One region of the Arthrobacter sp. AOP36-F1-5 genome, then DNA from elsewhere that is predicted to be linked to it. Evidence: riboswitches for the same ligand, from Rfam matches in the RefSeq annotation. Region 1 holds a riboswitch; each other region holds the start of a gene.
The links. A riboswitch is a leader RNA that binds a small molecule or an ion and turns the genes downstream of it on or off. The one in region 1 is predicted to bind S-adenosylmethionine.
Positions count from the first base shown of each region.

Region 2: linked by a shared signal. The riboswitch ahead of AC3ZI9_RS03425 (hypothetical protein) and the one ahead of AC3ZI9_RS15670 (flavin reductase family protein) in region 1 are both predicted to bind S-adenosylmethionine.
Region 3: linked by a shared signal. The riboswitch ahead of AC3ZI9_RS11375 (bifunctional o-acetylhomoserine/o-acetylserine sulfhydrylase) and the one ahead of AC3ZI9_RS15670 (flavin reductase family protein) in region 1 are both predicted to bind S-adenosylmethionine.

Region 1 covers NZ_CM176892.1:3,396,934-3,401,331, forward strand. The annotation lists gene dnaB (replicative DNA helicase) at 1-429, opposite strand, end outside; gene AC3ZI9_RS15660 (DUF1801 domain-containing protein) at 995-1,417, shown strand; gene AC3ZI9_RS15665 (hypothetical protein) at 1,498-1,944, shown strand; gene AC3ZI9_RS15670 (flavin reductase family protein) at 1,964-2,470, opposite strand; SAM riboswitch class IV at 2,523-2,637, opposite strand; gene rplI (50S ribosomal protein L9) at 2,853-3,308, opposite strand; gene rpsR (30S ribosomal protein S18) at 3,323-3,562, opposite strand; gene AC3ZI9_RS15685 (single-stranded DNA-binding protein) at 3,631-4,206, opposite strand; gene rpsF (30S ribosomal protein S6) at 4,248-4,398, opposite strand, start outside.
Region 2 covers NZ_CM176892.1:751,567-755,964, forward strand. The annotation lists gene AC3ZI9_RS03415 (SRPBCC family protein) at 1-894, shown strand, start outside; gene AC3ZI9_RS03420 (VIT1/CCC1 transporter family protein) at 921-2,069, opposite strand; gene AC3ZI9_RS03425 (hypothetical protein) at 2,305-2,550, opposite strand; SAM riboswitch class IV at 2,601-2,711, opposite strand; gene AC3ZI9_RS03430 (sodium:solute symporter family protein) at 2,869-4,398, opposite strand, start outside.
Region 3 covers NZ_CM176892.1:2,469,945-2,474,342, forward strand. The annotation lists gene AC3ZI9_RS11365 (IS481 family transposase) at 1-548, opposite strand, end outside; gene metX (homoserine O-acetyltransferase MetX) at 675-1,850, opposite strand; gene AC3ZI9_RS11375 (bifunctional o-acetylhomoserine/o-acetylserine sulfhydrylase) at 1,868-3,229, opposite strand; SAM riboswitch class IV at 3,297-3,413, opposite strand; gene AC3ZI9_RS11380 (VOC family protein) at 3,622-4,266, shown strand; gene AC3ZI9_RS11385 (GDSL-type esterase/lipase family protein) at 4,342-4,398, opposite strand, start outside.

The DNA.
Region 1 (4,398 bases):
GTAGATCTGGGCCTGCGCATCGTTGACGATCGCGTCGACCTCGCCGTCCTGGCTGTAGCCCATCTGCACGATCTTGGTGCCCGCTTCAACCAGCCGGCGTAATACCGCCCGTTCACGGACGATCTCCGCGTAGAACCCGGCGTTGGCCGCGGTCGGCACCGACTGGATCAGTGTGTGCAGGTAGGCGGGTCCTCCGACACGGGAGATCTCCCCGCGTTTGGTCAAGTGGTCGGACACCGTCACCGCGTCGGCGGGTTCGCCCCGGCCATAGAGGTCCACGACGGCCTCGTAGATCGCCTCATGCGCGGGCCGATAGAAATCGACGCCCCGCAGGACCTCGACACAGTCCGCGATGGCATCCTTCGAGAGCATCATGCCACCGAGCACGCTTTGCTCCGCCACGAGGTCCTGGGGCGGGGTCCGCCCCATGTCCGATGAATTCGACGACCCTGATTCGGTGTGCGTGAGCGTCACGTCCGGTTCCTTCCCTCTCAGCGCGGCGCCGGTGATGCGGCGCAGCCACGTCCCTCTAGTATCCCAGTGAATGCGACCCACCGACACAATGGTGCCGCGGGTGACGAACGGGGAATCCAGCCCGGTTGGAGCCGGGGACCCTGTCACCCTATGCCCCCGACGGGCAGAACCAAAGAGAGTTATCCACAGCCCATGTGGAGAACCTGTGGGTGACGCGGCGTGTTGTGTGCACAGTCTGGGGACGGGCTTGTGGATTACTTTTATTTTCCTTCAATAACCCTGCTCTGACTAGGCATTTTACTTGTGGATAACAACTGATGGAAGAAAACTTTTCGTCAACATTCACCCCCTACTTGCAGGTTGCCAAGCAGCACACATGTGTGCAGGCGCCACTTATCCACAAGTTGGCCATGGTTCTCCACAGACACGCCGCCAGCTGTGGGTAGCTTTGACTTTCGCGTCCTCGGGCCGGGCCGGGACATCCATTGCCGTCGCCGAATCGCACTGGCACGCTGGCACGATGTCAGCAGCGAAGACCCGACCGACAGAGGTGGATCCACGTGATTTCCTCGCTGCCATCGAGCACCCCGCGCGGCGGGACGACGCCCACGCACTTCTGTCGATGATGCAGGAAGCCAGCGGTCGGCCCGCGATGATGTGGGGAACCAGCATCGTCGGGTTCGGCTCCTACCATTACCGCTACCCCAGCGGGCGTGAAGGAGATACCCCGGCGATCGGGTGCTCTCCCCGCGCCTCCTCGCTGGCCCTCTACGGGCTGACGGACCCCCCGGCCGCGGCCGGGCTCCCGGCTGGACTCGGCAAGCACCGACTGGGCGCTTCGTGCCTCTACGTCAACAAGTTGGCCGACGTCGGGCTCGGGATCCTGCGTGAACTCATGGATACTGGACACCACCACGTGATGACCGAACTTCACCAGCCCTGAACGGGTCCGGAGCCAAGGCACGTGAAATAATGGAGGAAAGACCGTCGCCCGCGCGGCGGCCCCGAACCCCAGGAGGGGACATGTCTGAAATCAGCGGTTCCGAACTGCTGACGGCGATCGTCGCGATCGTCGTCCTTTTCGCGGTGTTCGGTGCCTTGACCTGGATCTTCAAGACACGACCCTCGGGCCACCCCAGCGATGCCGAGCAATACATCGCCCGCCTCAATGCCACGGCGGCCCACCAACAGCAGATCGACACGGAGAAGGCGGAAAAGCTCCGGGCGGCGACGACGGCTCGGGCGGCCCAGGCCGCCCGCAACTCCCCCGGACGCACCGGCCAGAGCACCGGGTTCGACCTCGAACATCCCCCGGGGATGGCGCCCGGTCCGGGAAACCCCAATTTCGACCGCGTCATGCAGCTGATCAATCAAGGAAACTACGTCGGCGCGGTACGTAAGATCAGGCAGGACACCGGCCTGGGGCTGCTCCAGGCCAAACGATACGTGGACACCCTGCGGGGCATGTAGCCACCCCCCCCCAGCGGTCCTAGACCAGGGCCTCCGCCTGCAACGTGCGGAAGGCCGAACCGTGGAAGACCAACGGGTCATGGGCCCCGTCGTGTCCGGCATGGCCGTGGACCCGCAGGAGGACCACATGGTGGTCCCCGGCGGGGAATTCGCGTTCCACGCTGCAGTCCAACCACAGGGAGGCCTCGTTCAGGAACAGGGCCCCTTCATCGGTGGAGTCCAGCCGCAACCCGGCAAACCGGTCACCCGATTTGGAGGCGATCTGCCGGCAGACCCGCTCATGGGCCTCGCCGAGAACCGACACGCCGATCCGGCCCGCGGCCCGCACGATGGGCCAGGTCCGGGAGCTGTTCTGCACCGCGAACATCACCAACGGAGGGTCCATGGAGACCCCGACGGTGAAGGAGGAGGCGACCAGGCCCTGGGCCTCGCCATCGATGATCGCGCACAGGGCGGCGATTCCCGAAGGGTGGCGCGCGAAGGCCTGGCGGAGTGCGTCGGGTTGAAGATCATGGGACAGTGTCATCTGCTCTGCTTCCGGCGTATGGCACACCGGTGGATCCCGGGATCCACACGGGGTGCGGTACTTGCCGCCCGGGGAGCCGGACGGCCGAATCATCACCTGGAGCACCCCACTACCGTGAGAGGGTTGCCGGCCACCCAGCCAGGGCTTGGAAGGTGGCGCTCTTGATTCATGGTCCACGCTAGGGCCGGTGGGTCCCCGGGGTCAAAGATCTCCGCAATATTTCGCAAGATCGCCTCCCGGGGGCCACAGCCGGAGGCACATGGGCCGCCGACGATGTCGGGCCTTAACGACCGAGGGGCCCTGCGCTTACGCGCAGGGCCCCTCGGGTCCACCGTGGTCGGCTCCACCTCCCGTGGGGAGGGTAGCCGGTTCGCGGTGGTGGCTACTTCTTCGCGGCGACGACCTGCAGGTCGATGGTCGCGGAGACGTCCTCGTGCAGACGGACGGTTGCCTGGTAGTTGCCGGTCGACTTGATGTGCTCGGGGATTTCCACCGTGCGCTTGTCGATCGAGCCGAGGCCGGCGGCCTCGACTGCGTTGGCGATATCGGCGGTCTTGACGGTGCCGAAGAGGCGACCACCCTGGCCGGCCTTGACCGTGATCTTGACCGCCTGGGCGGACAAGTTCTGGGCCAATGCCTGGGCATCCTCGAGGGATGCGATGGCGCGAGCAGTGCGGGCGGCCTTGATGGACTCGACCTGCTTCTCACCACCCTTGCTCCAGAGCAGCGCGAAACCGCGGGGCAGCAGGTAGTTACGTGCGTAACCATCCTTCACCTCGACGACCTCGCCAGCGGTACCAAGACCGGTTACTTCGTGGGTCAGAATCAGCTTTGCCATGGTGTTATCCCTTCCTAGCCGCGGCCAGCGCCGGAGTAAGGCAGCAGGGCAACTTCACGCGCGTTCTTGATGGCCTGGGCGATCTTGCGCTGCTCCTGGACGGAGACGCCTGTCACGCGACGGGCACGGATCTTTCCGCGGTCGGAAATGAACTTGCGCAGCAATGCTACGTCCTTGTAGTCGATGACGGTGATGTCAGCGGCCTTCAAGGGATTGGACTTTGGTTTGGGCTTACGGAGTTCAGCCTTAGCCATCGTGGAGCTCCTTTATCTGGTGGAGCCCGCAGAATTTTTCCGCGGGATGGTGAATAAGAGGTGTTGCTTTAGAAGGGTGGTTCGTCGGACCCGCCGGCATTGCCCCATCCACCGTTATTGGAGGAGGAGGCCCAGGGGTCCTGAGCCGGAGCGTTCCAGGTGCCGCCCTGGTTTCCGCCGGGGTTTCCCCCACCGAATCCAGCGTTGCCGCTCTGGTTTCCGCCACCGAAGTTTCCTCCGGCATTACCGCCGCCGAAGCCGCCACCACCCGAGTTGTTGCGCTGGGTGCGGGTGACCTTGGCGGAAGCGTAGCGAAGCGAGGGGCCGATCTCGTCGGCATCCAGCTCCATGACGGTGCGCTTCTCGCCTTCCTTGGTTTCGAAGGAACGCGACTTCAACCGACCCTGGGCGACGACGCGCATGCCCTTGGTCAGCGTCTCGGCGACATTTTCGGCAGCATCGCGCCACACCGATGCGCGAAGGAACAGCGTTTCGCCGTCCTTCCACTCACTGGTCTGGCGGTCGAAGGTCCGCGGGGTCGAGGCAATGGTGAAGTTCGCCACTGCAGAACCGGACGGGGTGAAACGCAATTCCGGGTCAGCGGTGAGATTTCCGATGACCGTGATGACGGTTTCGCCTGCCATGGTGCCTCCTTGAGTCGGTTTCTACGAAAAGTCGACGCAGACTACTCTGCGACGACCTTCTGGTCTTCCGGGCGGGTGATCTTGGTGCGCAGGATCGTCTCGTTGAGCGAGAGCTGGCGGTCAAGTTCCGCGGAAGTGGCCGGGGTAGCGGTGAAGGTAACCACCGCGTAGATGGCTTCTGCCTTCTTCTTG
Region 2 (4,398 bases), 880 kb from region 1:
TGGGATGCCTCGCGGCTGAAACGTCAATGGCCGCTGAAGGTCATGGGGTTCACTCGCAGCACCCCGGTGAACATCGAACGCACGCTGGATCGGTTGGCCGACTATTTCGACCCCAATACGCCGCGCCCCCCGGAGCCGGAACCACCGCGTCCCTCCCCGCGGAAGCCCCGCGCCAAGTCATTGACCCCCGCCCAGGAGGCGAAGGAGGCCGCCCGGAAGCAGGCCCGCGCCCAGAAGGCGGCGCAGCAGGATGAGGAAGGCGTTGCGGCCCAGGCGGCCAAGGCCGAACGGTTGGTGCTGGCGGAGGAAGCCGAGACCGCCCGTCGGGCGGCCCGGAACGAACGCACCGCCGAGGCCCGCCGCGCCCGTGAACTGAAGGAAACGGAAAAGACCGAGCAGGCCGCCCTGGCCGAACGCGCCCAGGCCGAGAAGGTCGCGGAACAGGAGCGGGTCGAGGCCGAGAAGGCGGCAGAGGCCGCCCGCGAGGAGCAGGCCAAGGCGCAGAAGGCGGCGGAGCTCGAGCGGGCCCAGGCGGAACGGACCGCCGCCGCCGAACGGGTCAAGGAGGAGAGGGCGGCCCGGCAGGAACACGAACGCCGGACGAAGGCCGCGCGGGCCGAGGAGGCCGAGGCGGCGAAGACCCGGAAGAACGCCCCGCAGGTGCCCGTGGAGCCGTTGCCGCCGATCGGGGCGACCCCCCGGCCGTTGACGACGACCCCACGCCGGCCCGCACGCGAGATGATCGCCGCAGCCAAGGCCGGACGGCGGGATGCTCCGGCCCCCGGGCAGGGCACCGAACCGGCCGGCGAGCCGGACACGCAGGAGCCGACCCCGCCCCCGGCGGGGGACCGCCGCCCCGTGGCCGCAGCCCGCCGGATGCGCCGCGCCAGCTGAACGGAAGGGGCCGGGTTCTGCGGGTCCTAGCCGATGTTCCCGCCGAAGAGCAGGCCGAGAACGTAGGTGACCCCGGCGGCACCGAGGCCGATGGCCAGCTGCCGGAACCCGCGTTTGGCCGGGGAGGCGCCGGAGAGCAGTCCGACGATGCCCCCGGTCAGCATCAACGCGACCCCGACCAGGAGCAGGGCCACCAGCAGGGCTGGCAGCCCGCCCATACCGAAGAGGTAGGGCAGGATCGGGACCAAGGCCCCCGAGGAGAAGAAGCAGAAGCTGGAGGCGGCGGCGCCGAAGGCGGAGCCCAGGGCCTCGTGTTCGTCGCCGCCGGTTTCGGTTTCGGGCACCTCGGGTTGCAGGGACAATGAGGGGTCGCAGTCGCAGCTGAAGGTCCCCAGCCGTTCGGCGGCCCGGTGCTCGGCGGCCTCCCGGCTCATGCCGCGGGCCCGGTAGACCAGGACCAGTTCGTTGGCCTGCAGGTCCAGGTCCGGGGCGGCGATGAGCGTGATCTGGGTCGGTTGGGAGGCGGTGAGCAGTTCGCGCTGCGAGCGGACGGAGACGTATTCCCCGGCGGCCATGGACAGGGCGCCGGCGAGCAGGCCGGCGACCCCGGCAAAGAGGACCAGCGCGCTGGACACCCCGGCGGCGCCGATGCCCATCACTAGGGCCAGGTTGGAGACCAGCCCGTCGTTGGCCCCGAAGACGGCGGCCCGGAAGTTGCCGGAGAGCCGGTTGCGGCCGCGGATCGCCAGCCCGCGTACGACTTCCTCATGCACCAGCTCATCGGCGGCCATCTGAGCGGTGGCGTCGGCGTCGCTGTCGTAGGGGGAGGCGCCCTCGGCCCGTTGGGCCAAGGCCAGGACGAAGACCGAGCCGAAGTTGCGGGCCATGAACCGCAGCATGACGCGGCTGAGCGAGGGGCGTGCGGTCTTCCGGGCATGCTCGCCCAGAAGATTGGACCAATGCTCCTGGTGGCGGGCTTCCGCCCGGGCCAGACCCAACAGGATCTGGCGTTCCTCGCCCTCACGGCGTTTGGCCAGGGTGAGGTAGATGGAACCTTCGACGCGTTCGTCGGCCAGGTATTTGCGCCAGCGCCGGATCTCGGCGGGCGTGGGCTCCCTACGCGAGGCCTCCGCGGCTGGCGGATCGGCGTCGGGGGAGGGGGCATCCGGTGTCATTGGGCGTCCTTCAATCGGTTCGTATGTCCCCGCGGTGGTGCGGGACTGCCGGTCAAAGGTCGGTGGGTGGCCACGAGCCTCGGACCGCCAGTGGCGGGCCGAAGGTCTCGTTCGCCCGGCGTGGTGCCGGGTGGAATGCCGGACCGCCGGGAGGGCGGTCGGTATGTCGACAGGTCCTCGTCCACCCGTGCCGGATCAACGATCCAGCGCGGGTGGGGTGTGGAACTACTCCCCTTCAGCCGACCAGCATACCCGAGGGAGCCTCGGCGCGGTCGCGGACGGGCAGGCGTTCAAGGAAGAACACCTGTGCTTCCCCGTCGGGGCGGTGTGCCCGGGGAATACGCACGGTCAGTGCGCAGGAGTCGGATTCCCAGACCGGTCGGCCGGCCGTGTTGGCCAGCGCATGGTCGAGATCCTTGGGGTGGGGCGCGATGAAGCGCTCCCAGTGACCGTCCACGTTGAGGCAGACGGTGCCTAGCATCGAATCGAAAATTGGAAGGACGGAGACGCTTTGCGCCACGGATTTCCTCTCGTGCGTTCTTACCCAACACGTTGTCGTGCGGGCCGCTTCTTCATCCGAACCACCCACGAACCTGGGGTTGGTGCGCGGGTAGTCGGAGCTGTTGCCCGCGTCTCATGAAGCTTTTTGCCAGCCTAACGTGATTGCCGGGGCAACCCAAGCTGTGTTCCACGTCATTCCCGCTGCATCCCAGCGTTGGTGCGGCTAGATTCGTGTTCGACATCTGCTCCCCCGGGAGCACTGTCACCCGGGGGGAACGAGGACGACGCCGGGGCGGGTTCAGGCTTGCTGATCGGCGGAAACGCCCTCCATGTCGACCCGTCCGGCGACCCGATCCGACCAGTGCCGGGCCACTTCCGGGCGGGTCGGCGGGGAGAGCAGGCTGAACAGGACATAGACCACCAACGAGGCGCCCAGACCGTAGTAGATGGGCTCATTGGCGTAGACCCCGGAGAACTTCTCGGTGGACAGTGCCTCCAGGGTGATCATGGTCGTCAGGGTGACCAGGGTCCCTGCCGCCATGGACAGGGCGGCGCCGATGCCGTTCCCGCGCTTCCAGAGCAGCCCGCCCAGGATCGCGACCAGCAGCCCGCCGACCAGGATGTCGTAGGCGATGGTCAGGGCGGCGACGACGTCGTTGACGAGGATCGCCAGGATGATCGCCACGGCCCCGAGGCCCAGGACCCAGTACCGGTTGGCGGCGACGTCGTGCTCGGGGTTGCGCCCGGTGTTGACCTCGATCTCCTTGCCGAACCAGCTGGCGACGAAGGGGGTGACGTCGTTGCGGGCCACGGTGGCCGCGGCGATGAGTGCGCCGGAGGCGGTGGACATCATGGCCGCCACGGCGGCGGCCAGGACGATCCCGCCGACGGCCACCGGAAGCAGGGTCATGGCGACCTCCGCGTAGACGACGTCCTTGCCCAGGGCCTCGATGTCGATGCCGGGCAGGGCGACCCGGGCGGACATGCCGATGATCGCCCCGGCGATGCCGTAGATCACGCAGTAGATGCCGGCGGTGGCTCCGCCCCAGCGGGCCACCTTGGGGGTGCGGGCGGTGAACACCCGCTGCCAGATGTCCTGGCCGATCAACAGGCCCAGGGTGTAGACCACGAAGTAGGTGATGATCGTCTCGGCGCCCAGGCCGCCCCAACTGAAGAATTCATCGCGGGCCCGTTCGGGGATGCCGGCGGAGATTCCCTCGAAGCCGCCGGCCGCCGAGAGGGCGAAGGGCAGCATCAGGGCGAAGACACCGACGGTCTTGATGACGAACTGGACCTGGTCGGCCAGGGTGATGGACCACATGCCGCCGATGGTGGAGTACACGAGCACGATCGCCCCGCCGACGGCGATGGCGAGCCAGCGGTCCCAGTCGAAGAGCACGACGAAGATCGTGGCGTAGGCCCCGGTGGAGGTGGCACAGAGCATCAGCGTGTAGGCCAGCATGACCACCGCCGAGGCGTTGGTGGCGTGTTTGGAGCCGTAGCGCAGGGTGAGCATCTGGGAGACGGTGAAGATCTTCAGTCGTTGCAGCCGCGGGGCGAAGAACATGCTCAGCAGCAGCACCCCGATGCCGATGGCGATGACCAGCCAGGCGCCGGAGAGGCCGAATTCGTAGCCCAGGCCGACGCCGCCGACGGTGGAGGCGCCCCCGAGTACGACGGCGGCCATGGTTCCGGTGTAGAAGAAGGGGCCGAGTCGGCGCCCCGCGACCAGGTAGTCGCTGCTGTTCTTGGTGCGGGACTTGCCCCACCAGCCGAACGCGAGCATCGCGATCAGGTACGCGATGACGATCGCGATATTGATGATGTC
Region 3 (4,398 bases), 930 kb from region 1:
TAGTCATAGCCGATCCGGGCCTTCTTCTTCGCCGCGGTTGACCCCATCTGGCGGCCATGGGCTTTCCACCCACCGCCGTCAGGGATCTTGCCGATCTTCTTCACATCGACATGGACCAGCTCACCGGGCCGGTCGCGTTCGTAGCGCACCGCTGTGGTCTTCGAGGCCCGGATCACCTCACCGGTCAACGGGTCACACTCGCGTAGATAGGGGACCGCGTGGCGGCGCAGCACCCGCGAGACTGTGCGAGCTGGGATGTTGAGGTCAGCGCCGATCCAGTCCTGGCCGTGTCGTTGCTCGTGGCGCAGCGCCACGATTCTTTCCTCAACCTCGACCGAGGTCTGGCGTGGACTGTGGTGCGGGCGCGAGGACCGATCGAGAAGGCCCGCAGAACCCTCACTACGGAACCGATTGATCCATCGGTGCGCGCACTGACGAGACACACCCTGGGCTCGCGCAGCATGCGCGACTGCCCACCCCTGGACACAGACCCGCTCTACGAGCAATTGCCGGCCACGCAAGTTCAGCCGGGCATTACGGTGGGACATGAAGACCTCCGGACGGTTGGCGACTTAGACATCACCCACCGCACCCGGAGGTCTTCGCTACGTCAAGAGCCCGGGACCGTCACCAACCTCCCGGCCGAGTACAACTAGGTTCCCGGGGCGGGGCCCTCAGGCGTAGAACCCCGAACGAAGGACCTGGTTCAACTGTTCGATGTCGGTCAGGAAGCCATCGTGGCCGATCGGTGAATGGATGTACTGGACCTGCGGTGTCTCCGGCAGGGCAGCGGCCAGGCGCTCGGACTGCTGCGGGCCGTAGAGCCGGTCGCTGTCGACGGCGGCGATGAGGAATTCCACCCCGCCGGTCCGGGCCAGGGCGGCCTCGACCCCGCCCCGTCCCCGTCCGACGTCATGCCCCACCAGTGCCTCGGTGAGCACGATGTAGGAGTTCGCGTCGAAGCGGGTCACCAGCTTGCCGGCCTGGTGGTCCAGATAGCTTTCGACCTGGTACCGGCCCCGGTCGAAGCCGGGGCTGCCGAAGGGGTCCTCCTCGGCCTGGCCCTCGTGCCCGAAACGGATCTCCAGTTCCGGCTCGGAACGGTAGGTGATGTGGGCCAGCCGGCGGGCGATCCCCAGCCCCGCGAGGGGGCCGGTGCCACTGCCCCGGGCCACGGTGCCGACGGCGTCGAGGGCGCCGGCCGAGGGCGCCGCTCCGTAGAAGTCGCCACCGGAGAAGTCCGGATCCAGCCGGATGGCCTGCGTCTGGATCTGCCCGAAGGCGATCTGTTCGGCGGAGGCGACCGCGGTGGCCGCAATGACGGCGCACCGGGCCACGCGTTCGGGGTATTCCACCGCCCATTCCAACGCTCGCGCTCCACCGAGGGAACCGCCCAGGACGGAGTGCCAGCGTGAAATGCCCAGGTAGTCGGCCAACCGGGCCTCGGTGCGCACCGAATCCCGCACCGTGGTGAACGGGAACCGGGAGCCCCAGGCCTGCCCGTCGGGGTCGAGGCTGGAGGGCCCGCTGGAGCCATAGCAGCCGCCGACCATGTTCGGGGCCACGACGAAGAACCTGTCGGTATCGATCGTCTTTCCCGGACCCACGAGTCCTTCCCACCAGCCTTCTTCCTGGCTGTGCCCCCGGGAGACATGGGTATCCCCCGTCAGGGCGTGCAGCAACAGCACCGCATTGGAGGCCCGGGCGTCCAGGGTCCCCCAGGTCTCGTAGCCGATCATCACCTCGGGCAGCCAGCCGCCGGTCTCGAAGCGGTAGCCGCCGATGGGCACGCATTTGAGGATGCCGTCACGGATCAACGGCGCCCCGGGGGCCTGACGTCGTTCCCTCACGTCGCCGACGCCCTGGCTCACCGGACGGCCTGGACTTCCGGGGCGGCCTCTGCGGCTTCGTCCCCGGCGGCGGCCGCGGCGGCGAAACCGACCTCGAGGTCGGCGATGATGTCGTCGATGTGCTCGATGCCCACCGACAGGCGCACCAGTCCGGCTCCCACCCCGGCCGCGGCGCGTTCGGCGTCGGAGAGCTGGGAGTGCGTGGTGGAGGCCGGGTGGATCACCAGCGAGCGCACATCGCCGATGTTGGCGACGTTGGAGTGCAGTTCGAGGCCGTCGACGAAGGCCCGGCCGGCCGGTTCGCCGCCGGAGATCTCGAAGGCCAGGACCGCGCCGACGCCCCGCGGGGCGTATTTGCGGCCGAGTTCGTACCAGGGGCTGGAGGGCAGGCCGGCGAAGGCGACGGAGTCGACCTGGGCGTGGGCCTCGAGCCATTCGGCGACCTTCTGCGCGTTGGCCACATGGCGTTCCATGCGCAGGCTCAGGGTTTCCAGGCCCTGGGCGATCAGGAAGGCGTTGAACGGGGAGACCGCCGAACCCAGATCGCGCAACAACTGGACGCGCGCCTTGAGGATGAACGCCAGGTTCGCCCCCAGGGCGCCGTCGACCCCCAGATCGCGGGCGAAGACCAGCCCGTTGTAGGACTCGTCGGGGGTATTGAATTCCGGGAAGCGTTCCGGGTCGGCCGCGAAGTCGAAGTTGCCCGAATCAACGATGGCCCCGGCGACGGAGGTTCCGTGCCCGCCCAGGTACTTCGTGGCCGAGTGCACCACGATGTCGGCACCGAATTCGATGGGGCGGACCAGGTACGGGGTGCCCAGGGTGTTGTCCACGATGAGCGGGACCCCGGCTTCGTGGGCCACCGTGCTGACGCCCTCGATATCCAGGACGTCCTGGCGCGGATTGGAGATGACCTCACCGAAGAATGCCTTGGTGTTCGGTTTCACCGCGGCCCGCCAGGAATCCAGGTGGTCGGGATCCTCCACGAAGGTGACCTCGATGCCGAGGCGCTTCAACGTGTGCTTGAACAGGTTCTGCGTTCCCCCGTAGAGGCTCGGGCTGGCCACGATATGGTCCCCGGCTCCCGCGAGGTTGAGGATCGAAAGCGTGGTCGCCGCCTGGCCCGAGGCCAGCAGCAGGGCCCCGACCCCGCCTTCGAGGTCGGCGATCCGGGTTTCGACGGCTTCCTGCGTCGGGTTGCCGATGCGGGTGTAGATCGGCTCGAGTTCCTTCAGCGCGAAGCGTGCTGCGGCACTCTCGGCGCTGGGGAAGACATACGACGTCGTCTGGTAGATCGGCGGCGCCCGGGCCCCGGTGGTGGGATCCGGTGCCTGTCCGGCGTGGACCTGGCGGGTTTCAAAAGACCATGATGCAGACATTTCTGTCCCCTTCTACGACTCAGGGGCCCCTGTTCCACGGCGGTCCCGGAAGGGAACGCCGGGAGGTGACCCGCGCTTGTCCGTTCTCCTTGTGGAGGCGAACCAGGTCTTCACCCGGGGCACCCCACCGCGAGTGGAGGGTTGCCGGCCAGCAAACCGGGGTTTCGCGCTGGCACTCATGACCTGCCTCCAGTGTTGTGGATCGGGGCGGCCGCCGCAACAACGCGGCGTCAATATGACCGCAGGGCGCAACATTCCTCCCCCTCCCCCGTCCGGTCCCCCTCCTGACGGCCGCGATGGAGGCCCGGGAAACGGGTCGAGGAAAATACGAACCATGGTGATTTAGGGCACCCTAAGTCGAGACGCACCTCACAAAGTGCGATCATGAAGCCATGATGAGGTTGGATCACGTTTCGTACGCATGTGGACCAGACGGGTTGGCCGCGACGGCCGCCCGTGTCGGCAAGACTCTGGGGATCGAGTCCGTCAAGGGAGGCATTCATCCCCGCTTCGGGACCAGGAACGTCATTTTCCCGTTGAAGAACACCCAGTACCTGGAGGTCGTGGAGGTCCTGGACCACCCGTCCTCGGACAAGGCGCCGTTCGGCCAGGCCGTCCGGGCCCGATCGGAGATGGGTGGCGGATGGATGGGTTGGTGCGTCGCCGTTGACGACCTGGCCCCGTTCGAGGAACGTCTGGGCCGGTCATCGGTCCCGGGCAACCGCAAGTTCCCCGACGGCCAAGAACTGACGTGGCAGCAGATCGGCATCAAGGGCCTGATCGCCGACCCGCAGGTGCCCTACATGCTGCGCTGGGATACCGGCACCGAGGACCTGCACCCCTCCCGGGCATTGGATCCGCAGGGGCATATCTCCGGGATCGCGATCGCCGGTTCGGTCGAACGGGTCCGCGAATGGCTGGGCACCCCCTCGGAGTCGCCGTTGGGCGATGTCGAAGTCCAGTGGGAGGCCCCCAATGGCACCCCGGGAATCATGACGGTGACCTTCGAGACCCCCTCGGGGACCATCACCCTCTGATCCGCTCACGGAGGTGGAACACCGAACGACGGCGGCCCGCGGGCCGCCGTCGTTTTCGCTCTGTGCCGTCCCGGATCAGTGCCGCGGCACCGCCGCGAAGGGTCCGTCGGCGGCGAAGACCCGATCGGCGAA